2 linked regions of the Maricaulis maris genome follow. Each later gene encodes a partner of the first gene's protein in a complex. Links are inferred from orthologs where the notes say so. Each region holds a gene or a part of one and is shown in the gene's direction. Other genes may lie near its edges.

What was found.
Region 2: the proteins of ccmE (region 1) and AAA969_RS13910 are in contact, whole or in part, in a solved structure (PDB 8CE8), measured with the Escherichia coli proteins. The link is inferred for Maricaulis maris from one-to-one orthologs.

Annotation. Positions count from the first base shown.
Region 1 is NZ_AP027270.1:1,816,316-1,828,306, reverse strand. What follows is about bases 3,592-6,460. They hold ccmE (cytochrome c maturation protein CcmE), read left to right. Parts: upstream 3,592-4,720; coding sequence 4,721-5,200; downstream 5,201-6,460. Other genes in these bases: AAA969_RS08515 (bifunctional alpha/beta hydrolase/OsmC family protein), read left to right, coding at 5,341-6,460; AAA969_RS08525 (DUF938 domain-containing protein), read left to right, coding at 4,050-4,721; AAA969_RS08530 (hypothetical protein), read left to right, coding at 3,592-3,991. Also shown: AAA969_RS08550 (J domain-containing protein), read left to right, coding at 1-91; AAA969_RS08545 (PepSY domain-containing protein), read left to right, coding at 159-500; AAA969_RS08540 (response regulator transcription factor), read left to right, coding at 510-1,187; AAA969_RS08535 (sensor histidine kinase), read left to right, coding at 1,184-2,569; more of AAA969_RS08530, read left to right, coding at 2,696-3,591; more of AAA969_RS08515, read left to right, coding at 6,461-6,570; AAA969_RS08510 (Do family serine endopeptidase), read left to right, coding at 6,672-8,183; AAA969_RS08505 (response regulator transcription factor), read left to right, coding at 8,201-8,872; AAA969_RS08500 (sensor histidine kinase), read left to right, coding at 8,879-10,315; AAA969_RS08495 (bifunctional [glutamine synthetase] adenylyltransferase/[glutamine synthetase]-adenylyl-L-tyrosine phosphorylase), read left to right, coding at 10,381-11,991. UniProt on the Escherichia coli protein: Heme chaperone required for the biogenesis of c-type cytochromes. Transiently binds heme delivered by CcmC and transfers the heme to apo-cytochromes in a process facilitated by CcmF and CcmH.
Region 2 is NZ_AP027270.1:2,917,183-2,929,242, reverse strand. What follows is about bases 6,059-8,996. They hold AAA969_RS13910 (heme exporter protein CcmB), read left to right. Parts: upstream 6,059-7,162; coding sequence 7,163-7,831; downstream 7,832-8,996. Other genes in these bases: ccmC (heme ABC transporter permease CcmC), read left to right, coding at 8,651-8,996; AAA969_RS13905 (cupin domain-containing protein), read left to right, coding at 7,906-8,595; ccmA (heme ABC exporter ATP-binding protein CcmA), read left to right, coding at 6,513-7,166; acnA (aconitate hydratase AcnA), read right to left, coding at 6,059-6,351. Also shown: AAA969_RS13945 (polyhydroxyalkanoate depolymerase), read right to left, coding at 1-112; AAA969_RS13940 (SCO family protein), read right to left, coding at 159-791; AAA969_RS13935 (ActS/PrrB/RegB family redox-sensitive histidine kinase), read left to right, coding at 944-2,266; AAA969_RS13930 (ActR/PrrA/RegA family redox response regulator transcription factor), read left to right, coding at 2,304-2,855; AAA969_RS13925 (DUF1223 domain-containing protein), read right to left, coding at 2,852-3,598; more of acnA, read right to left, coding at 3,676-6,058; more of ccmC, read left to right, coding at 8,997-9,400; heme exporter protein CcmD, read left to right, coding at 9,397-9,552; AAA969_RS13890 (thiol:disulfide interchange protein), read left to right, coding at 9,552-10,058; AAA969_RS13885 (MarR family winged helix-turn-helix transcriptional regulator), read right to left, coding at 10,055-10,660; AAA969_RS13880 (inner membrane-spanning protein YciB), read right to left, coding at 10,746-11,393; AAA969_RS13875 (EamA family transporter), read right to left, coding at 11,414-12,060. UniProt on the Escherichia coli protein: Required for the export of heme to the periplasm for the biogenesis of c-type cytochromes.

The DNA of each region.
Region 1 (11,991 bases):
GGCGCTGCCGGCGAGCGATGAGGCCCTCAAGGCCTTCCTCGAGACCTGGTCGCCGCCGGAAGGCTATGACCCGCGCAAGGGGCTGCGGTGAAGACGGTCATGTTTTGGTCGTATCTTGTTCAGAACGGGTTCAGGGTGAACGCGTCAGTGTGAGTGCCATGTTGAGACATCTTGTGATCCTTGCCGGCGCCCTGAGCGTTTTCGCGGCCCCCGCACTGGCCGACGGCCCTGCGTCGTCGGCCCAGCCTGCCGGCTATGCCAGCCTGCAGGATCGCTACACCGCGCCTGAAGCCCGCGATGCGCGGCGGCAGGGTGATGTGGTGCCGGCCCTGCGCGTCATCAGCGAGGTGCGTCGCCGCTATCCCGGTGCCGACGTGCTCGATGCCGAGCTCGAGGGCGGCGCCCAGCCGCGCTACGTGATCAAGATCCTGACCCGTGATGGTCGCCGCGTCGATGTGGTTGCCGATGCCCGCACCGGGCAGATACTCTACGAACGATAGGGGGAATTCATGCGCGCGCTTGTTGTTGAAGACGATCCGGACCTGAACCGGCAACTTGGTCGAGCCCTCGAAGATGCGGGCTATGCCGTGGATTCCGCCGTGGATGGCGAGGACGGGCACTTCATGGGGGACACCGAACCCTATGACGTGGTCGTGCTTGATCTCGGCCTGCCGAAAATGGACGGCGTGACCGTGCTGGAACGCTGGCGCCAGGCCGGCCGGGATTTCCCGGTCCTGATCCTGACGGCGCGCGACCGCTGGTCGGAAAAAGTGGCCGGCTTTGATGCCGGCGCCGACGACTATCTCACCAAGCCGTTCCATACCGAGGAATTGCTGGCCCGCATGCGCGCGCTGACCCGCCGCGCGGCCGGGCATACGACGGCAACGATCGAGTGCGGCGGCCTGTCCATCGACACCCGCGGCGCCCGGGTCTTCATCGACGGCGCGCCGGTCAAGGTGACCTCACACGAATTCCGCATGCTGTCCTACCTCGCCCACCACCAGGACCGCGTGATCTCGCGCACCGAGCTGGTCGAGCATATCTATGACCAGGATTTCGACCGCGACAGCAATACGATCGAGGTCTTTGTCGGCCGCTTGCGCAAGAAGATCGGCACCGACCGGATCGAGACCGTTCGCGGTCTGGGCTATCGGCTGGTTGACCCGGTGGCACGCCCGGTTTCGTGAAGCGCCGGGCATCCCTTGCCTTCAGACTGTTTGCCGGCGCCGCCGCCTGGGCGCTGGTCCTCCTGCTTTTGGGCGCGGTTGCCCTGACAACACTCTATCAGCGCTCGGTGCTGCGAACGATGGACGACCGTCTATCGAGCGTTGTCGAGGCGCTGGTGGCGGCGGCCGAGACCGATCCGGGCGGTGGTATCGCGCTCGCCCGGCGACCCTCGGACCCCGCTTATGACCGCGTCTTTTCCGGCCGCTACTGGCAGATCATGGACGGGCCGGAGATGGAGGGCGGTGGTCATCAGTCACTGGTGGTCTCGCGCTCGCTCTGGGACGAGGTCCTGTCGCCGCCGGATCCGTTGATGCAGTCAGCGCTCGCCAGCCCCGGTCAGCTGATGGCTTTTGACACCAAAGGCCCCAGTGGCGAGCCGCTGCGACTGACCGCGCAAGCCGTGCAACTCCCCTCGCGCGCCGAGATGGTGATCATGATGGCGGCCGAGGATCGCGAACCGGCCGACCGCGAGGTGCGCAATTTCGCGATCACCTCGGCCATCATGTTTCTCGGCTTTGCCACCGCCATTGCCGCCGGCGTTTTCTTCCAGGTCCGGATCGGTCTGGCGCCCGTCCTGCGCATGCGCGACAGCGTGGCGGAGGTGCGAGAAGGCAATACGGACCGGGTCGATGGCGAGTTTCCGGTCGAGCTCCAGCCACTCGCGGACGAACTCAACGCCATGCTCGACCATTCGCGCGAACTGGTTGAGCGTTCGCGGACCCATGTCGGCAATCTGGCGCACGCGCTCAAGACGCCGATTGCGGTCCTGACCAATGAGGCGCGGGCGTCGGAGGGCGAGCTGGCGAGCCTGGTCCAGCGACAGACCGGGGTGATGACCGAGCAGGTCGAGCACCATTTGCGACGCGCGCGCGCCGCGGCCCATGCGAAGGCGCTGGGCGCGCGCACGCCCCTCGGTGCAACCGTGGGGGATCTCGCCCGGACGCTGGAGAAGATCAACCGGGCTCGCGGTATCCGCATCACAACCGAGGTCGAGGCGGAGCTGAACTTCAAGGGCGAGCGTCAGGACCTTGAGGAAATGATCGGCAATCTCATGGACAATGCCTGCAAATGGTCCGGCGGCCTGGTCCATGTCACGGCCGGGAGAACGGCGCCGCGCGAGTTGGCCGTGACAATCGAGGATGACGGACCCGGGCTCACCGAGGATGAGTGCGCCTCGGCGCTTCAGCGCGGTGTACGCCTCGATGAGCAGGCACCCGGTTCAGGTCTGGGTCTGGCAATTGTGTCGGACCTGGCCAAGGCCTATGGCGGAGAACTCAGCTTGTCGAGATCAGAACTCGGCGGCCTTGCTGCCTGTATTTCTCTTCCCGCAACTGGTCGCTAAGCGCTCATTAACCGAAGTCGTCGAAGACTAGGGTGGGCAAGAAACTGTGTATCCTCGGCCATGACAAAACTGTCACCTTCTCAGCGGGCAAAGCTTGAAGCGCTTTGGCGCACCATGCCCGAGCACATGCGCGCGAGATTGCGGGCGACGACGAAGGCTGCGGCGGCCCAGGACAAGTCATCGGCCGCGCTAAGCGGCATTTTTGCCGAGCTGGACGAGGCGATGCAGACACCCGCAGGTGATCTTGCGAAGGCCTACATCCTGTCTCCCTTGCGGCCCCTGGTTGGCGATTCCGCCCTTGTGCCGCCTTCGCGCTTCCGGTTTTCGAGCGAGGACCTGTCGAAGATCTGGGGCTGGATGGCCCGTGAGCTTGCGCCGGGCATGGTCGAGGCCGCCAAGAAGTGCAAGCGGCCGGAGACGGACCCGATCTGGTTCGACTATCGCCGCCAGGCCGGAGCTGCCCTGGCTGATGCCGTGCACAAGGCGGACCGGGTTCCCAAGGACATGACGGCTCTCCTGAAGCGCTTCGGCTCCGATGGGCGGACGATGCTGGCTGTTGCGATCACCCTCTTTAGCAATTGCGAAGACCTGGCGCGGGCGATGGGTGAGCTACCGCTCAAGATCGAGGATTTCGACGATGATCTCTCCCTGACCGTCATGCGGCTTCACGAGGAGATGCTGGAAACCAATCCCGAGGCGGCGCTGTGGATCCTGCTCCTGACCATGGGCCGGCTGGATTGTCCCTGGCAGATCTTCCGCGTCATCAAACGGATCGGCCGGCGCGATGACGATCTGGTGGTGCAGAAGACCGAGATTGCGGCCGTCGGCGACGCCGTGCTGGACGATACCGGTTTCTTTGCCGCGCGCCTGAAACAACCGCCCCAGACCCTCGAGGAAGCAAAGGCCTGCGCCCTGGTATTTGACCGATTCGTCGCCTTCTCGACCGGAATGACGGCCGAATTCGGCATCCGCAAGGATGGCCGGTGGGGCCGGTCGCTGTTCGGCTTGCGGGCCGAGGCGTCGACCAATGTCGAGAAGATCCTGGCCAAGGTGCCGCTGGCCCTCGATTCAGGCCTGCCGGAGCCGCGCCGGGGCCGCAGCGGCCGCGTGATCCCGGCCCAGATCCCGAACACGGCCGCGATCGACAAGGCCGAGGGCCTGCTCTATTTCCTCAGTCGCTGTCGCAAACATGCCACTGCAGCGGCAATCGCCTCGACCCAGAAGCGGATCGCCGACGCGGCTGAAAAACGGATGCAGGAAGCCGGCGACATGCTGGTCGACCTGATCGTCGGCAGCGAAGGCCAGAACCGGACGACCGCCCAGGACGGGCTGGACATCACGGTTCGCCTGATGGACTCGGCCGGCCTCGACACGGCGGCTGCGCTCCTGCGCCGCCGCGGTGCTGCCGCGGCCGCGGCATAGCGTCCCGCGCCGCGCCGTCTGTCTTGCATCCGGGCGCCGGGCAACGTACGCGGAGACCATGAACCAGACCGATCCGACCCCGACCGCCCTGGAAAGCCGAACGGCCTTGCATGATCGCCTGCATTCGCCGAGTGCTGCGCGCAACCGCGACGTGATCGCGAACGTTCTCTCGCGCGTGCTGCCGGACCAGGCCGAGGTGCTGGAGATCGGCTCGGGAACCGGCGAGCATGCCGTCGCCGCCTGTCATCTGCGGCCCGATATCACCTGGCAGCCCAGCGATCCCGATCGCGAGGCCCGCGCCAGCCAGGCGGCCTGGGCCAGCGAGGCGTCCGGCGCTATCCGTGCCCCGCTCGAGATCGATCTCCTGCGTCCCGAGACCGTCGAGGTGATCGACGGTTTCGATGCGCTGGTCTGCATGAATGTCATCCACATCGCGCCCTGGGCCGTGGCGGAGGCGCTGGTGTCGCTGGCCGCCCGCAAGCTTCGACCGGGTGGCGTGGTGGTGCTTTACGGCCCCTACAAGCTCGGCAAGGCGACGGCGCCCTCCAATTTGCAATTCGATGCCTCGCTGAAATCGCGCAATCCGGCCTGGGGCGTCCGCGATCTCGAAGCCGTCATCGCCCTGTTTGCCGGTCAGGGTCTCGTGCTTGACGCCCGGGTCGAGATGCCGGCCAATAATCTTTCGCTCGTTTTCGTGCCTTCATCCTCTCGCCCGGGGAGCACCCGCTGATGCGCCATCGCAATCGCCGTCTGGCCACCATTGGTGCGGCCGCCATTGTTCTTGTTGCCGCCGTGGCGCTGGGCCTGACAGCGCTTCGCAGCGCGGTCGTCTTCTTCTATTCGCCGAGCGAGATCGCCGCCGAACACCCCGGTACCGAGGCCCGGATCCGGGTCGGCGGCCTGGTTCTCGAGGAATCCGTGGGTGAGGACGAGGCGGGCGCTACGCGCTTCGTGATCACCGACCGGGCCCGGGAGGTCAGCGTTGTCTATTCCGGCCTGCTGCCGGATCTCTTCCGCGAAGGGCAGGGGGTGATCGTCGAGGGGCAATTCGCCGGGGACGGCGTCTTCCAGGCGCGGACCGTGCTGGCCAAGCACGACGAGACCTACATGCCGCCGGAAGTCGCTCAGGCTTTGCGCGAAGCCGGCGTCTGGCAGGGTGAGGGCGAGGGCCCGGCCGCAGAGCCGGCCGTCGAACCGGAAAGCCGCTGAGCCCCCGGCCGTATGGTTGCGATGGCCCTGTTTCACGGGCGTGCCTGACCAGGCCTTCTCAATAACGGGCCCATCCCAACACTGTGGATTGCGTCTGCGTTTGAAGCTCTTACCTGTGAGGCAGCAAATGGAGACAGAGCATGGCCCGATCAGAGCGCGTTGAGTTTACCGGGGCCCTTGGCGAGACCCTGGCTGCGAAGCTCGAGCTTCCGGACGGACCGCCTGCGGCATACGCGCTGTTCGCGCACTGCTTCTCGTGCAGCAAGGACATCCTCGCCGCGAGCCGTATCGCGCGGCGCCTGACCGCGGCAGGCTTTGCGGTCCTGCGTTTCGACTTCACAGGGCTGGGCCAGTCCGAGGGTGATTTCGCCAACACCAACTTCTCGTCCAACATCCAGGACCTGCTCGCCGCGGCGCGCTACATGGACGCCGAGCATGGTGCGCCCGCCCTGCTGGTCGGCCATTCGCTGGGCGGCGCTGCCGTTATCGCGGCGGCCGGTGACCTGCCCTCGGTCAAGGCTGTGGCGACGATCGGGGCGCCGGCCGACGCCAATCACGTCACTCACCAGTTCGCCGAGATGGTCGACGCCATCAAGCGTGACGGACGGGCCGAGGTGTCACTGTCGGGGCGCTCCTTCACCATCACGAAGCAATTCCTCGACGATATCGCCGGTCATGCGCTCGAGGAGGCCGCGGCGGAATTGCGCAGCCCCTTGCTGATCCTGCATTCGCCGGTCGACCAGGTGGTCGGGATCGATAACGCCTCGCGGCTCTTTGTGGCGGCGAAGCATCCCAAGAGCTTTGTCAGCCTGGATGATGCTGATCATTTGCTGCGCGGCGAGCGCGACGCGCTCTATGCCGCCGATGTTATCGCCAGCTGGGCCGCGCGCTATGTGCTGAGCCCCGGACCGGCTGTGCCGCAGGCGGACCGCGATGGCGCGGTGATCGTCCGCGAGACCCGTCGGGGTCCATTCGAGAATCACGTCGTCGACGGCGATCATGTCCTGGTCGCCGACGAGCCGGTCTCGGTCGGCGGCTTCGATGCCGGCCCGTCGCCCTATGGCTATCTCAGCGCCGCGCTGGGCGCCTGCACGTCCATGACACTGCGCATGTATGCCACCCGCAAGTCCCTGCCGCTCGACCGGGTCACGGTCCGGACCGCCCACAGCAAGGGACATGCGGAGGATTGCGAGGCCTGCCTCGACGGGCAGGAACGCAATGTCGACATTTTCGAGCGCGAGATCGTGCTCGAAGGCGCCCTTGATGAGGCCCAGCGCGCGCGCCTGCTGGAGATCGCCGACAAGTGTCCGGTGCATCGGACCCTGAACAGCCCGGTGGTGATCCGGACCCGCCTGAAAGATGACGGGTAAGTTACCGTTTGTAATGTTATTGTAATGTTTGCGTCACGCCGGGTTTAATCGCCGGACGTGATCCTGTCCCTCCAATCGCAACGGAAAGGTCGTCGATACTCATGATTTCGGTTGATCGCATGCGCCGCCTCGGCGGTGTCTCGCTCCTGGTGCTCTCCGCACTGGCCGCAGGAACTCTTCTGGATCGTTCGATGGGAGAGGCTCACGCCTTCCAGTCGGCAGACGAACACCGGTTGTCCGCCGCCATACCGGCTGGCGCGCCGATGTCCTTTGCCGATCTCATCGAAAGTGTCAGCCCGTCGGTTGTCACCGTACAGGTCAATAGCTCCACCCCGGAATCGCCGCTCGGCGAAGGCGGTCCGGACCTCGACAATCTGCCGCCGCAAATGCGCGAGTGGATGGAGCGCCAGTTCGGTGGCCAGCGTCCGCAACCACAGCCGCGACAATCGCTCGGTTCGGGCTTCTTCATCTCCGCCGAGGGCTATATCGTCACCAATAATCACGTGGTCGCCGGCGCTGACGAGATTACCATCGGCACGTCCGAGGGCGAGGAATACCCGGCCCGCATCATCGGTACCGACCCGCAGACCGATCTCGCCCTGCTGAAGGTCGATGCGGATATCGACTTCCCCTTCGTTCGTCTCGAAGAGACGCCGCATTACCGCGTCGGGGACTGGGTCGTGGCCGTCGGCAATCCGTTCGGCCTTGGCGGCACCGCGACCGCCGGCATCATCTCGGCCATCGGCCGCCCGATCGGCAACTCCACCTATAACGACTTCATCCAGGTCGACGCCCCGATCAACCGCGGCAATTCCGGCGGTCCGACCTTCGACCTGGCGGGCAATGTGATCGGCGTGAACTCGCAGATCTTCTCGCCGACCGGCGGCAATGTCGGCATCGGCTTTGCCATTCCCTCCGACATCGCCGCGCGCATCGTCGCCGACCTGCGCGATGACGGCCGCGTCGCTCGCGGCTGGCTCGGCGTGTCGATCCAGAACGTCACAGAGGATATTGCCGAGGCACTCGGTCTCGACGAGCCGCGCGGCGCCATCATCAGCTCCATTGTCGAGGGCGGTCCGGCCGACCAGGCCGGTTTCGAACGCGAGGATGTCGTGCTCGAGATCGACGGCGAGACGGTTGACGGTTCCCGCGATCTGACCCGCCGCGTCGGCAATGTCGCGGCCGGTGACGATGTCCGCTTCCTGGTTCTGCGGGACGGGCGTGAGCGTACCATCCGCGCGACCCTCGGTGATCGCCCGGGCGAGCAGCAACTGGCCAACATGAGCAGTGTCGACCAGGCGCCGGTCCGGACCGCGGTGTTCGGCATGTCCCTGGCGCCTCTGGCTGACGAGGACCGCGAGGTCCGCGGTCTGGGGCCGAACGTCCAGGGTGTCGTGGTCGACGAACTTGAACCCGGCAGCGAGGCCGCCCGCAAGGGGGTCCAGACCGGTGATGTCATCCTGGAAGCCGGCGGTAATGCGGTGACCAGTGCCGAGCAACTCCGCAGCATTGCGGACGAGGCTCGCGAAGACGGTCGCAGCGCCATTCTGCTGCTGGTCGAGGGACGGGGCGGTCAACGCTATGTCGCTCTGCAACTCGGCTCTGCCGACTAGAGAAAGAGGAGATCGGGGTGCGTATTCTGATCGTTGAAGACGACCGCGAAGCGGCCAGCTATATCCGCAAGGGCCTCCGCGAAAGCGGGCATGTGGCCGATCATGCCGGCGACGGCGAAGAAGGTCTGGAAATGGCCCGTGCAGCGGAATACGACGTGCTGGTCGTCGACCGCATGATGCCGCGCATGGATGGCCTGTCGATGGTCGCCGCGCTGCGCGGTGATGATGATCGCACCCCGGTCCTCATTCTCTCCGCCCTTGGCGAGGTCGATGACCGCGTCGAGGGCCTGAAGGCCGGTGGTGATGACTATCTGGTCAAGCCCTATGCCTTTGCCGAGCTGCTGGCCCGCGTTGAAGCGCTGGCCCGCCGCCGCGATCCGGACACGGTTCGCACCAAGCTGGTGGTCGGTGATCTGGAGATGGACCTGCTCGCCCGCACCGTCGTGCGCGAGGGCGAGGACATCCTGCTTCAGCCGCGCGAATTCCGCCTGCTGGAATTCCTCATGAAGCATTCCGGCCAGGTCGTGACCCGCACCATGCTGCTGGAAAAGGTCTGGGACTATCATTTCGACCCCCAGACCAATGTAATCGACGTGCATATCTCCCGCCTGCGCTCGAAGATCGACAAACCCTTCCCGCGCTCGCTGCTGCACACGGTGCGCGGGGCCGGTTACCGCCTGCAGGCCTGATCGGGCATGCAGGCGCGTGGGGCTGCCTTCCTGAGAACAACGGCCTTCCGGCAGACGCTTCTGTCGGCGGCCCTGTTCGCCTTGTCGAGCTTCGTGACGCTGGGCTTCGTCTATGCGGCCTCGGCCGGCATGGTGCTGCGCCGGGCCGACTCGGCAATCAATGAGGAAGTCGAGGCGCTCGACGCCAGTTTTCAGGCTGGCGGCATCCGCACCGTCAATCGTTACATTCTCGAACGCACGGTCGGCGGCGGCGCGGACTACCTTTATCTGCTGGTCCACCCGACCGGGCGCAGCCTGTCCGGGAACCTGACCTATTTGCCGGACGTGCAGCCCGATGATGAGGGCCGCGTCCAGTTCACCTATCGCCGGCCCGCTGCCGGCGACCGCGACGACGCCGACGGCAAGGATGACCGCACCGCGCGCGGTCGTATCATCGATCTGCCCTCGGGCTATCGTCTTTATGTCGGCCTCGATGTCGACGAGGAAACGCGCCTCGTCTCGCGCATGCTCAATACCATCCTTGCGGCCTCGGCGCTGGCGCTGGCGCTGGGTGTGGCGGCGGGCATTTTCGTCAGTCGCCGCTTCGTACGCCGTCTCGACCGCATCAACACGGTGGCCCGGCGCGTGAAGGCCGGCGACCTGCAACCACGGGCGCCGCGAAATTTCACCGGCGACGAGCTCGACGAGCTGTCGGAAAACTTCAACAACATGCTCGACCGGGTCGAGGCGCTGATGCATCGCATGCGTCATACCGGCGATAGTATCGCCCATGACCTGCGCACGCCGCTCACCCGTATGCGCAACCGGCTCGACGAAGCCCTGCGCGAGGATGGTGATCGCGCCTCCCGCGAGCAGGCCCTGGAACGGGCAGTCGCCGATACCGACGAGCTCCTGGGCATTTTCAACGCGATCCTGTCGCTGTCCCGGCTCGAGGCCGGTGAGAGCCGGGCCTCGATCGGGCGCCTCGATCCCGCTGACATCGCGGCTGATCTGGCCGAGCTCTATGAGCCGGTGTGCGAGGATGAGGGCCTGGCCTTCGCCAGCGAGATCCAGTCCGGTCTGACAATGCTCGGTGATCGCGGCCTGCTCTCCCAGGCTCTCGCCAACATCCTCGACAATGCGGTCAAGTACACGCCGTCCGGCGGCGCGGTGACCCTGCGCTTGCGCGAAACGGGCGAGGGCAAGATCGAGTTCTCGGTAACCGATACCGGCCCGGGCATCCCTGACACGGATCGCGAGCGTGTGACCCAGCGTTTCGTCCGGCTGGACAATTCCCGCACCAAGCCGGGCTCCGGGCTCGGACTGTCGCTCGTCCAGGCCATCGTCGATGTCCATAACGGCCAGTTCGAGCTGACCGAAGGGCCAGGCGTGGTCGAGGGCGGACACGGCCCCGGCCTGCGCGCCTCGCTGTGCTTTCCCAAGGCGCCGGCCAAGCCTGACTGAGGCAACGACCGGATTTTGCGCGTGCGCGGCTTCCCGTCCGGGCCGGATCAGACCAGTTTGTCGACATGACAGATCCCGCGCAGCCACTGACCCCGACCCTTCCTGCCGGAACCGCGCCCCTCCCGGGGCGCCAGCCCGGCGCGGCCGCCCATGTGCTGGCATCCCTGCCGGATGCGGTCCGGGCGAGTCTCGGCCCGGTCGCCGGCTTTCTCGACACGGTCTTCGCGGCCGCTCCCTATCTCGCGCGTCTGTCCCAGCGTCGGCCCGATACCCTGCAAGCCTGTCTCATCGAGACGCCGGACCGTCTGATTGCGATGGCGATCGACAATCTTCGGATCGCCGGAGCGGGGGCCCCGGATGCGGCAGCGCTCGATACCGCTTTGCGTGAGGCGAAGAGTGACGCCCATCTCGTCACCGCGCTCGCTGACCTCGCCGGCGTCTGGGATGTCCGCGCTGTCACGGCGGCGATGACCCGGGTCGCCGATGCCGCCCTGCAGGCGGCGCTGCACGCCCATGTCCGTTTTCTGGCCGGGCAGGGCAAGGCCCATCCCGTCACCGATCCGGACAATCCGATCCCGGGTGTGATCATCCTTGCGCTGGGCAAGATGGGGACGGGTGATCTCAATTACTCCTCCGATATCGACCTGATCGCCGTCTATGACGCCGAAACCCTGTTGCTGCCCGAGACCGAGGAGCCCCGAAAGCGCCTGCCGCGACTGATCCAGTCGGTGGTGAAGTCGCTGCAGGACGTGACCGCGGATGGCTATGTCTTTCGCGTTGATCTGCGCCTGCGGCCCGATCCGGGCGCGACCCCGGTCATTATCTCGACCGACGCAGCGCTGAACTATTACGAAGGCATGGGGCAGACCTGGGAGCGCGCGGCCTGGATCAAGGCTCGGGCCAGTGCCGGCGACACGGCGGCTGCCGCGCGTTTCCTCGGCTTCATGCAGCCCTTCATCTGGCGGCGGTCGCTGGACTATGCGGCGATTGACGATATCCGCGGGCTGGCCCGACAGATCCAGACCGTCGGTCGCCGGGCCGAGATCCGCCCGGCCGGGCATGACCTCAAGCTCGGGCGCGGCGGTATCCGCGAGATCGAATTCTACGCCCAGATCCCGCAGCTCGTCTTTGGCGGCCGTGATGAACGGGTACGGGTCCCGGGTACCCTTGATGCCTTGCAGGCGCTGGAGCATGTCGGCGCGGTGGAGGCCAGCGTCCACGCCTCACTGACCGCCGACTATTGTGCCCTGCGCAGCTGGGAGCACCGGATCCAGATGCGCCAGGACGAGCCCAGCCAGACCATACCGCTGGATGCCGCGGCCCGTGCCGATCTGGCCGCCCTTGCCGGCTATGCCGATCCTGCAGGCTTCGAGGCCGATGTGGAGGCGTGCCTGCAACGGGTGCATGGTCATTTCTCGGACCAGTTCGAGAATGACGAGGCGCTGGCCTCCGAGGCCGGCTCGCTGATCCTGACCGGGGTCGAGCCGACGCCGGACACCATCACCACCCTTGAAACGCTGGGCTTTTCGCAGCCCGCTGCCGTGTGGGCGACGCTCAATGGCTGGGCGGCCGGGCGCGTGAGGGCGGTTCGCTCGAGTCGCGCCCGTACCCTGTTTGCCCGTATCGCGCCGCAACTGGTCGATCGCATGGCGGCGACCGGCGAGCCCGATGCCGCG
Region 2 (12,060 bases), 1.1 Mb from region 1 along the record:
TCGTTTCACCCATCGGATTCATCGGCGAGCGCATCATCTTGCGCGTCGCATTTGCGGCGGCTCGCCATGGCGTCATGGCCATGCGGTTCAATTCATAGACGCTGTAAAGCATGGGCTCTCCTCGCGTCGGCGGCGGGCGCCGGCACTGTTCCGGACAGTTATCCGGGGTTTTCCTCAAGGAAGTCTTGCAGGCGGCTCGCGAGATCGCGCGGGTCAACGCCAGAGGTAAAGACGTCAACGAAATTCGCCTCGCCATCCATCAGATAGATGATGGAGGTGTGATCCATCAGATAGTCGCCGCTGCCGGCATCCTCGGCGCGTTGATAAACGACCCGATAGGCCCGCGCGACAGAGGCGATCTGCTCCTCTGTTCCGGTCAGGCCGACCAGCCCGTCGGGAAAGGCGGGCGAGCTGACATAGCTCGCCATCTGCTCGACGGTGTCACGCTCGGGATCGATGGTGATCAGCATCGGCTGGATCCGGGCGCGCTCGTCCTCGCTGAGCTGATCCATGGCTGCGGCCATGATCTGGAGCGAGAAGGGGCAGACGTCGGGGCAGTAGGTGTAGCCGAAATAGATCAGCATCAGCTTGCCGGCATAGGTGTCCTGGGTGACCGTTGCACCGGTCTGGTCGACCAGTTCGAACGGACCGCCGACGAGGGCTTCCCCGCTCGTCCGCACACCGGCACGCCGCTCGACCGATGGCGAGCTGTCCGTCAACATCAGCGTGAAGAACGCGATCAGAAGAACGGTGGGCGCTGCGATCAGCAGCCAGAGCACGGGACGCGGCATTTTGACTCCTCGGCAGGGGTGCCCGATCTGTTCGGGCGCAGACGAAGCGTGCTAACCAGAACGCCTCTCATTGCTGCGTGTGCGAAGTTAGGCCCAAGCAGCGGTGCTGTCCATCGCGTGGCGCGGTCACGCTCGAAGAAGGCAAAATCTCAATGAGCGAAAGCGAATGGGACCCTTATGGCGGTGATGCGCACCTGACACCGGTTTTCGGACGCTTGCGCTTGCGAACGCTGGTCATGCTGCGATGGCTGGCGGTGGGTGGTCAGACCGTGACCATTCTGATTGTCCACTTCCTCGCCGGTTTCGAGCTGCCGATCGGATTCTGCCTCGGCCTGATCGCGATGAGCGCCCTGGTGAATACCTGGCTGACCCTGGCGGTGCCGCCGCAGAAATTTGCCAGGGACTGGGAGGCGTTTGCCCAGCTCGGCTTCGATGTCCTGCAGATGTGCGCCCTGCTGATGCTCACCGGCGGCTTGCAGAACCCGTTCGTGGTGATGCTGGCGGCGCCGATCATTATCGCCGTTGCCGCCCTGCCGCCGCGCTGGGCCGGAGGCGTGGCGATCATTGCGATCGCCGGAACCGGTGCCATGTGGCTATGGAGCCTGCCGCTGCCCTGGTATGGCGGGGTCACACTCGATCTGCCGGGCATGTATGTCTTCGGCCTGCTGGTTGCGATCTTCATCGCTGTCGCCTTCACCGCCGTCTATTCCTGGCGGGTCAGTCAAGAGGGCAAGCGGATGGCGACGGCCCTGGCGGCGACCCAGAGCGTGCTGTCGCGCGAGCAGCGCTTGTCAGCTCTTGGCGCCTTGTCGGCCGCCGCCGCCCACGAGCTCGGAACACCGCTGGCGACGATCCAGCTCACGGCCAAGGAAATGCTCCGCGAAATCGAGGCCGGTACGCCCCTGAGCGAGGATGCCGAACTTCTGGTGACCCAGGCGCGTCGGTGCCGCGACATACTGAAGCGGCTGGGTGAGGTCCAGGAGGCCTCTGATGTCCGTCACGACCGGATCGAGTTCCTGGCCGCCCTCGAGGAAGCGAGCGCGCCGCTGCGGGGTTTGGGGCCGCTGGTGAATGTGGAACTGGCCGACCCGGCAGACGATGACCAGCCGGTGCTTCGGCGTATTCCGGAGCTGATCTACGGGATCGGAAATTTCGTCGAGAACTCCGTCGATTTCGCGGTCACCCGTGTTGTGGTGGAAGGACGATGGGATCGCAGCAATATCTATATCCGGGTGATCGATGATGGTCCGGGATTCAGCTCGGACATCCTCTCGAAGATCGGCGAGCCCTACGTCACCTCGCGGTCGGGAACGCCGGGTCAGGGCGGGCTCGGGCTGGGTGTCTTTATCGCCAAGACAATGATCGAGAAGACCGGCGGCGTGGTCCGGTTTGACAATGCCCCGGCACCGGGTGGGGCGATCGTGTCGATCCGCTGGCCGCGCAAACGGGTGGAGGCCCCGCCCTCCGTGAGCTAGATACTGAACGAGACCAAGAATTCGCGAGGACCGACGCGTGAGTGAGATCGAATACGAACTTCCCGAGGACAAGTCGCTGCTCATCCTGGACGATGATGCGCCCTTCCGGACGCGTCTCGGACGGGCGATGACCAGCCGGGGTTTCATTGTGTCTGCAGTGGCCACCGTTGAAGAGGCCAAGGAAGTGGCCAAGGCCAATCCGCCGGCCTTTGCCGTGCTTGACCTTCGGCTGCAGGACGGTGACGGGCTTGATGTGGTCAAGGCCCTGCACGCCTCGCGCGCAGATTGCCGGGTCGTCATGCTGACGGGCTATGGCAACATCGCGACAGCGGTTGCCGCCGTGAAGGCCGGGGCTGTGGATTACATGTCCAAACCTGCTGACGCGGACGACATCATCAAGGCCTTGCTGGCCCATCCCGAGGACAAGCCGGAACCGCCGGAAAACCCGATGTCGGCAGATCGCGTCCGCTGGGAGCATATCCAGCGCGTGTTCGAGCTGTGCGATCACAATGTCTCGGAGACGGCGCGCCGGCTGAACATGCACCGCCGTACCCTGCAACGCATTCTGGCCAAGCGCGCGCCGCGCTAGCGACCGGGGGTCTCGCTGGGGGCCACACGGGCATAGCCATAGACCGGGCCGCCATTGGCGCCCTGAACAATCGCGACTGTGGCGTATCGGCGGAAGCTCTCGCCGGTGAAGCTGGCCGGTCCGCCGGCCCAGTTGCCGAGATAGGTCAGGCTCTTGACCATGTTGTACTGGAGCATGTCGAGGCCGCTATTCTCGCCGGCCCGGACCTGGACCGTTGCCCAGCCCGGAGCATAGGCCACCAGCCAGACATCGAGTTCGGCCTCCGGCGCTTCGCCATCGAGGCCGACGCGGAAGGATCCGAACGGACCATCGCTGATGGTAATGACCGGGCTGTCCGGCATCGCGGTCAGGCGATCCTCGACCGCATGGGCGACTGCGTCCTGCTCCCAACCCGGCGCATCGGTGACGCCATCAACGACAAAATGTGGTGTGTAGAGACGCGGCACGCCGAGGCGCGGCAGATAAGTGCGCTGGCGCTGGACATATTCTGGCCGGGCATAGGTGTCGGTCCAGCCATACATGTCCCAATAGGACACCGCATAGGCGAGCACGAAGACGTTCTCGCGCTGGTCCAGTTCGCCCAGATACCGATTGGCTTCCGGGCACAGGCCGCAGCCCTGGCTGGTGAAGAGCTCGACCAGGACCGGGCGTTCGTCCGCGCCGGTCGACGCTTCGCCGGCTGAGGCAGCCGGCAGGGTGGTCACGCTGAAGGCCAGCGCCAGAAGGGGGGAGAGCCATTTCATGGCGTCCAGATAAGCATACCCGCCCGCATCATCCAATCAAATGGCCGTGACGCGGGCGGGAGCTTGAGGCTGGCTGACTAGGCCGCTGCGAGATTGCGCAGGACGTAGTGCAGGATGCCGCCGTGGCGGAAGTATTCCAGCTCATTCTCGGTATCGATCCGGGCGCGGGCCGGAGCAGTCTTGACCGTGCCGTCCGGGAAGGCGATCTCGATCGTCATCATGCCACGCGGCTCGAGGCTTTCGATGCCGCGAATGGTGACGATCTCGTCGCCGGTCATGCCCAGGGCTTCCCAGCTGCCACCATCCTCGAACTGCAGGGGCAGCACGCCCATGCCGATCAGGTTGGAGCGGTGGATACGCTCGAAGCTCTCGGCGATCACCGCCTTGACGCCCAGAAGACGGGTGCCCTTGGCGGCCCAGTCGCGCGAGGAGCCTGTGCCGTATTCCTTGCCACCGAACACCACGAGCGGGGTGCCTTCGGCCTGGTGCGCCATGCAGGCGTCGTAGATGTCGACCTGCTGGCCGTCCTTCAGCGTGTAGCCGCCTTCGACGCCATCGAGCATCTTGTTCTTGATGCGGATATTGGCGAACGTGCCGCGCATCATCACTTCGTGATTGCCGCGCCGCGAACCGTAGGAGTTGAACTCCAGAACCGGAACCTGGCGTTCCTGCAGGTAGCGACCGGCCGGGCTGTCGGCCTTGATCGAACCGGCCGGCGAGATGTGGTCGGTGGTGATCGAGTCGCCGAACAGGCCCATGATCTTGGCATTGACGACATCGCCCGGGCTTTCCGGGTCCATGGTCATGCCTTCGAAGTAGGGCGGGTTCTGGACATAGGTCGAGGTGTGGTCCCAGGCATAGGTCAGGCCGCCCGGCACTTCGATGCCACCCCAGGCGTCATCACCCTTGAAGACGTTGGCATAGCGCTTGGCAAACATGTCCGGGGTCACCGAGGTGCGAACCACTTCGGCGATCTCGGCCGAGCTCGGCCAGATGTCCTTCAGGTAGACGTCATTGCCGTCCTGGTCCTGGCCCAGCGGGTCGGTGACCAGATTGACCTTCATCGAGCCGGCCAGCGCATAGGCGACAACCAGCGGCGGCGAGGCGAGATAGTTGGCTCGCACGTCCGGCGAGATCCGGCCTTCAAAGTTGCGGTTGCCGGACAGAACCGAGGTCGCGACAAGGTCGTTTTCGTTGATCGTCTTCGAGATCGCCGGCGGCAGCGGACCGGAATTGCCGATACAGGTGGTGCAGCCATAGCCGACCAGGTCGAAGCCAAGGGCGTCGAGATCGTCGTTCAGGCCGGCCCGCAGCAGGTAATCGGTCACGACCTGGGAGCCCGGGGCCAGCGAGGTCTTCACCCAGGGCTTGGTCTTCAGGCCCTTGGCCACGGCATTGCGGGCCAGCAGGCCGGCGCCGAGCATGACTGACGGGTTGGAGGTGTTGGTGCAGGAGGTGATGGCCGCGATGGCGACGTCACCATTGGTGAAAGCGTAGTCCTCACCGGCGACCGGCGCCGACTTGTTGAGCTCGTCACCCTTGCCGTATTCGCTTTCCATGATGCGGGCGAAACCGGCAGCCGCGTTGGACAGTTCGATCCAGTCCTGCGGACGTTTCGGACCCGAGACGGCCGGAACGACTTCCGACATGTCGAGGTGGAGCGTGTCGGTGAAGACCGGGTCGGCATCGTAGTCCGGGCGGAACATGCCCTGGGCCTTGGAATAGGCTTCAACCAGAGCCACGCGCTTGTCGTCGCGGCCGGTGGCCTTGAGGTAGGCGAGCGTTTCGTTGTCGACCGGGAAGAAGCCGCAGGTGGCGCCGTATTCCGGTGCCATGTTGGCGATGGTGGCTTCGTCTTCGAGCGACAGGTGATCGAGGCCCGAGCCGTAGAATTCCACGAACTTGCCGACCACGCCGCGCTTGCGGAGCATTTCCACGACTTTCAGCACGAGGTCGGTTGCGGTTGCGCCCTCGGGCATCTTGCCGGTCAGCTCGAAGCCGACGACTTCCGGGATAAGCATGGAGACCGGCTGGCCCAGCATGGCGGCTTCGGCCTCGATGCCGCCGACGCCCCAGCCGAGAACGGCGAGGCCGTTGATCATGGTGGTGTGGCTGTCGGTGCCCACGCAGGTGTCCGGATAGGCGATGGTCTCGCCGTCTTCTTCCTTGGTCCAAACAGCCTGGGCGAGGTTTTCCAGATTGACCTGGTGGATGATACCGGTGCCCGGCGGGACCACGCGGAAATTGTCAAACGCCTTGGCGCCCCATTTCAGGAATTTGTAGCGCTCGCCATTGCGCTCGTACTCGCGCTCGACATTCTTGGCGAAGCTGTCGGCGTGTCCGAAATTGTCGACCATCACCGAGTGGTCGATCACGAGATCGACCGGGACCTGCGGATTGATACGATCCGGGTCGGCGCCCAGCTTGGTGGCGGCGTCGCGCATGGCAGCGAGGTCGACCACGGCCGGCACACCGGTAAAGTCCTGCATGACCACACGAGCCGGACGATAGGCGATTTCGTGGGTCGACTTGCGGGTCGTCAGCCATTCGGCCATCGCTTCGATGTCGGCTTTGGTGACGGTCTTGCCGTCTTCAAAGCGCAGCAGGTTTTCCAGCAGCACTTTCAGCGAGCCCGGAAGCCGGGAAACCCCGGCCAGCCCGTTCGCCTCGGCGACCTTCAGATCATAATAGGCATACGTTTCACCGGCAGCGGTGAGCGTACGTTTACAGGAAAAACTGTCGAGAGAGGCCATATGCGTCGTCCTCATGGGGTCAGGGGTAAAATACCCGGTGGGGAGGTCGGCCACGTTTTGCGGCCACATGTTTTGGCGGGTTTTAGCCGGACATTCGGTCTGCTGCAATGCGGCGTTACGTGCGTTGACGGATAGGCCCCTGTCGGGCGACATGCTGAGCCATGCCGACTGAAGCCGCAAAATTCCCCGCCATGCCCGCTTTTGCACCGGAACGGCTCGCTGTTGCCGGGCTGACGCTGTCGCGCGGCGGTCTGGTGCTGGTGCGTGATTTCAGCCTCGATCTGGTGCCGGGCGACGCGGTGCTGATGAGTGGTCCGAACGGAACCGGCAAGACAACGCTGATGCGAGCAATCGCCGGTTTTATCCGGCCCGACGCCGGAAACATCCGCATCGGTGACCAGGCGCCAGCCGTCGCGGCCGCCGACACGCTCGGCTGGCTCGGGCATGCGGACGGGCTCAAGCCGGGTGAAACGCCTCGTCAGGCCTTGCGGTTCTGGTCCGACATGGCCGGGCAGGGCCGCCAGCCAATCCTGCCGCTGATGCGGGCGATGGCCATCGAAAGCCTGATCGACCGACCCGCGGGCCGCCTCTCCCGGGGCCAGCAAAGACGGACGGCCCTGGTCCGGGTTGCCTTGTCCAACCGGCCGATCTGGCTGCTGGACGAGCCCGCCGGTCCGCTTGATGGCGGCGGTCGGGCGCGGCTGGCCGACCTCGTTTCCTGGCACCGCGCCCGCGGCGGCAGTGTTATAGCGGCGACGCACCAGACCCTCGACTGGCCCAACGCCAGACGGATCGATCTGGGGGCCCACCGATGAGTGCGCTGTCTGCCATTTTTGCCCGCGAAGCGCGTCTGGCCTGGGCCGGCGGCGGTGGCGCCGCCGGGCCGGCGGCCTTCTTCCTTGCAGCCATCACCCTCGCCCCCCTCGCCATCGGGCCGGCGGCTGATCTTCTGGCGGCAGTTGGTCCGGGGATCATGGGCTTTGCGGCCCTGCTCTCGGTGTTGCAATCCGCTGATCGTCTGTTCGGCGATGATCATGGTGACGGCACCGCCGAGCTTTACCTGCTCAGTGGCGTGACACCGTCCTGGCTGGTTCTGGCCAAGGTGATGGGGCAAGCGGCTGCTACCCTTTGGCCGTTACCCGTGATCGGATTGTTGGGAGCGCTGATGTACGGCGTCACAATCCTGCCCGCACTGGTCGGCGCTCTGGCGCTGTTGGCCGCGATCCCGGCGCTGTCCCTGATAGCCGGTTTCGCGGGCGCCCTAGCGGCGGGCATTCGGCGCAGCGGTCTTCTGATTGCGCTCATCGCGACGCCGATGATGGTGCCTGTCCTGATCTTCGCCGCCGGCGCCGGGCGTTCTGCCTTCGAGGGTGACGAGCGCGCGCTGGCCAATCTTCTGCTGACGCTGGCCGTTTCACTGGCAACTACGGCGCTGGCCCCGTTTGGCATTGCTGCTGCCCTGCGCAGCCGGCTTGGGTGACCCTGCCTTCTTGAACACGCGTGACACGGCCTTATCTCCGGGCCCGGACTGCCGTTACCAGAAGAGACCCAGCCATGGCGCTGCAAACCACTGACCCTGCGAACGAGATCCGCCTGAATGCCGATTTCAGCGAACGCGCCGTTGTGCGCCCGGAAGACTATGAGTGGGTGAGGTCGCCCGCGAGCGGAGTCGAGCGGATGATGCTGGATCGGATCGGCGGTGAAGTCGCCCGGGCCACCACCATCGTGCGTTTCGCCCCGAACTCGCGCTTCGACCCGCACGACCATCCGCTCGGCGAGGAGTTTCTGGTTCTGGAGGGGGTCTTCTCGGATGAGAGCGGGGACTATCCCGCCGGCAGCTATGTCCGCAATCCGCCTGGTAGCCGCCACCAGCCGCATACCGATCCGGGCTGCACCATCCTGGTCAAGTTGCGGCAGTTCGATCCGATGGACCTGGTCAGCAAAGTCATCGACACGAGATCCGCCCCGTTCCGGCCCGGCCTTGTGGACGGTCTATCGGTGCTTCCGCTCCATGAAGCTGGAACCGAGCATGTGGCGCTGGTCCGCTGGCAGCCGGGGACCCGGTTCAACCGGCATCGCCACTGGGGCGGTGAGGAGATCTTCGTGATCGAAGGCGTGTTCGAGGACGAGCATGGCCGCTATCCGGCCGGGAGCTGGCTCCGCAGCCCCCACATGAGCCAGCACACGCCGTTTTCGACCGAAGGCTGCCTGATCTGGGTCAAGACCGGGCATTTGCCGCAATAGGCTGCGACTATCCGGCAGTTGCGGGGCGCGAGCCATCAAGCTAAGTCCCGTTTCCATGCTGTCTTATTTTTCAAATCCGCAGCGCTTCGACCAGCTGGCCCGCACCTTGATCCCGATCTTTGGTGTGCTGACGCTCGGCTTGCTGGCTGTCGGAATTTGGCTGGCCTTCTTCGGGTCTCCGCCGGACTACCAGCAGGGTGAGACGGTCCGGATCATGTATGTCCACGTGCCTGCGGCATACATGGCGATGGCGCTGTATGCGGCGCTGGCGGTGGCGAGCTTTGTCTATTTCGTGTGGCGGCATGCCCTGGCCGATACCGCGGCCGAGGTCATCGCGCCGATCGGCGCCGCCTTTACCGTGCTGGCCTTGTTCACCGGTTCGCTCTGGGGCAAGCCGATGTGGGGGACCTGGTGGGAATGGGACGCGCGGATGACCTCCGTTCTCGTCCTGCTGCTGGTCTATCTCGGCTATATGGCGCTGCGCGCGGCGATCGAGGATGCCCAGCAGGCGGCCCGGACCGCGGCCATCCTCGGCATGGCCGGCATCATCAATCTGGTCATCGTGAAATTTTCTGTCGACTGGTGGTCGAGCCTGCATCAGCCGGCCTCGGTGATCCGCTTCGACGGGCCGACCATTCACCCCAGCCAGTTGTGGCCGCTGGCCATCATGGCGCTGGCCTACACCTTCCTCGCCGGCTGGCTGGTGCTGTACCGCTTGCGCAGCCAGGCGCTGCGACGGCGTGCCCGGACGCTTCAGCGCCAGCGGGAACAGGCGGCGCGCCGCAATGAGGATGCCGTCTCATGACCGAGTTCTTCGCGATGGGTGGCTATGCCGCCTATGTCTGGCCAACCTGGGCGGTGTCGGCGGCTGTTCTGGTTGCCCTGGTCGTCCATGCCCTGCTCGAGCGCCGCGCCGCTCGCGAGGCTCTGCGGCGTCTTGAAACGGACGAGGCCTGATGAGGTGGCTCCGGCTTGCCGCCTGGCTGGTCGTTATCGGGCTGGCTGGCGTGTTGGCCGTGCGTTTCGCGGGAGACCGGCCAGTGGAAGTCCGCGAGCCGCTGCCTGTCCTGACCATGGCCGAACTGGAAAACCGCGATCGCTTCGATCCCGGCTCCATCGAGGGTCCATGGCTGCTGAATGTCTGGGGCAGCTGGTGTGCCCCCTGTCATGCCGAGCATTCCACCTTGATGGCCTTGCGCAGCGAAGGCATCGCGATCTACGGCCTGAACTGGCGCGACACGCCGGAGGATGCGGAGCAGTTTCTTGACGAGCTCGGTGACCCGTTCGTCGCGGTCATGCAGGATGTCGACAACCAGTCCGTGATGGCGCTGGGGATCAGTGGGGCACCGGAGACGCTGGTGGTCAGCGACGGGCAGATCCTGGCTCGCTGGCCGGGTCCGCTGACAGTGGATGTCTTGCGTCAGACCATCTATCCCGCGCTGGAGCGGGCCGACCGCCGCTAGGCCGCCGTGTTTTCCCGGGTGTCCTTGCCGGCTTTCTTGGACTTTTTCTCGCCCTTCTTGGCCTTCGCCTTGGCTTTGTCCTTCGCCTTCTTCTTGGCCTTCTTCTTCTTCTCCTTGGCAACCAGCTTGGCCTGTTTGGCGGCTTCCTCACCTTTTTCCAGCGTCTCGGCGATGCGCCGGAGCGTTTCGATGAAGCTGGCGCGTTTGTTTTTCGGCAAGGCCGACAGGATGGCCTTGTCGGCATCCATGGCGCCGCGGGTTGCGGTTTCGTGCAGGGCGCGACCGCTCTCGGTCAGCTTGACCGCATTGGCGCGGGCGTCGTCGGCCAGCTTCTCGCGCTCCAGAAGCCCGTTCTTGACCATGCGGGCGACCAGCTCGGCGAGCGTGGAACGGTCGATCCCGGTTGTCTTGACGAGCTGGGTCTGGGTCAGCCCCTCTTCCTGGGCTGTCGCATGCAGGACGGCGAACTGACGCTGCGTCAGCTTGGCGCCGGCCATCGCCTTGGTGAAGCGCTCGGCCGCGAACTGCTGTGCCCTGTGCAGGAGGTGACCGGGCGATTCCGTCAGATGGAAGTTCTTGGTGTCGTGCTTGTCGTGCGGCATGACGCCCCCCGTCCCATTCGGGAATTCATCCTAGGGCGGATTTATAACGCGAGAATGACAAATGTCCGAGCACGGAATGCCGGGATCAGCTGTCCGCTGGGTCCGGCGACTTGGGCTGGTTTTTCAGGACAAGCGGCATTTGCGAAGCGGCGAAGAGAACCGACAAGACCATCACGCCGAGCTTGGCGTTGGACCAGAAGGCTTCGCTCAGTTCCAGCTCCGCAAACCAGCGCGCCGACACCGGCACGACGCTGTCGGTGATGTGACGCCACATCACCTCGTTGAGAAAGGCCAGGAACTGGAACCACAGGGCCCAGCGAATGGCCAGCAAGGTCCAGGCGCGGTCCGTCAGCTCGAAGATATGGCTGAAGAAGACCTTCCAGACATTCTGGCCAAGGGCGAGGCTGACCAGGATCAGATAGGACAGGAAGAGATTGATGATCGTGGGCTTGGCGTAGATGAAGATCGGATCCTGAAGAAAGATCCCCAGTGCGCCGAAGGCGAGCACGATGATCGTCGTGAAGACCAGCATCGGCGGGATGCGCTTCTCGATCCGGATCGACAGGACCAGCGCCACCGTTGCGGCGAGCATGTAGGCGCCGGTTCCGATATAGATGGCCTGATCACCCGCAAACATCCGCGCGACATTGTAGACCACGATCCAGACGCCGATCGGGCCGGCATCAATAAGAAGGCGTGAGCTCTGCTCTGACGTGTTCTGGGTCTGGGCCACGGGCGCCTCCTCGGTTGGGTCTACATCACCTGAAGCAATACGAGCCCGGCAGCAAGACAGATTGCCAGCCCGGTCCGGCGGGCTCCGAACGGCTCTTTCAAAACCAGTGCGGCGAGGATGGCGCCGAGGACGATGGAGAGTTCCCGCAAGGCGGCCATCGGTGCCACCGGTGCGTTGGCGTAGGCGTAGAGGGCAAGGCCATAGGTGGTCAGATTGAAGCCCATACACATCAGGGCGGGGCGTGTTTCCTGGCGGGCGATCACCATAAATTTCTTGCCGCGCCGAAGGATTGCCGTTGGCAATATGGTCACGCCGGAAAGCACGAAGAACCAGCCGAGATAGATGAAAAGTTGTCCCGAGGTGCGGACGCCGGCCGCGTCGATCACCGTATAGCTGGCGGTCATGCTGGCGGCGGCGAGGGCCAGCAGCATGAGTTTGAGCTTGGGCCGACCATCGCGCTCCGGCCAAGCGAATCCGATCAGCGCCGCCGTGGCGACACCCAGTCCGGCTATCTGCCCCAGCGAGACGGTCTCATGCAGGAAGACAAAGGCCGCAATCGCTGCCAGCGCAGGTGCGGCACCGCGCATGACCGGATAGGCCAGGTTCATCTCGCCTTCGTTGAAGGCGGCGACCAAGAGCATGTTGAAGGCCCAGATCACCACAGCGC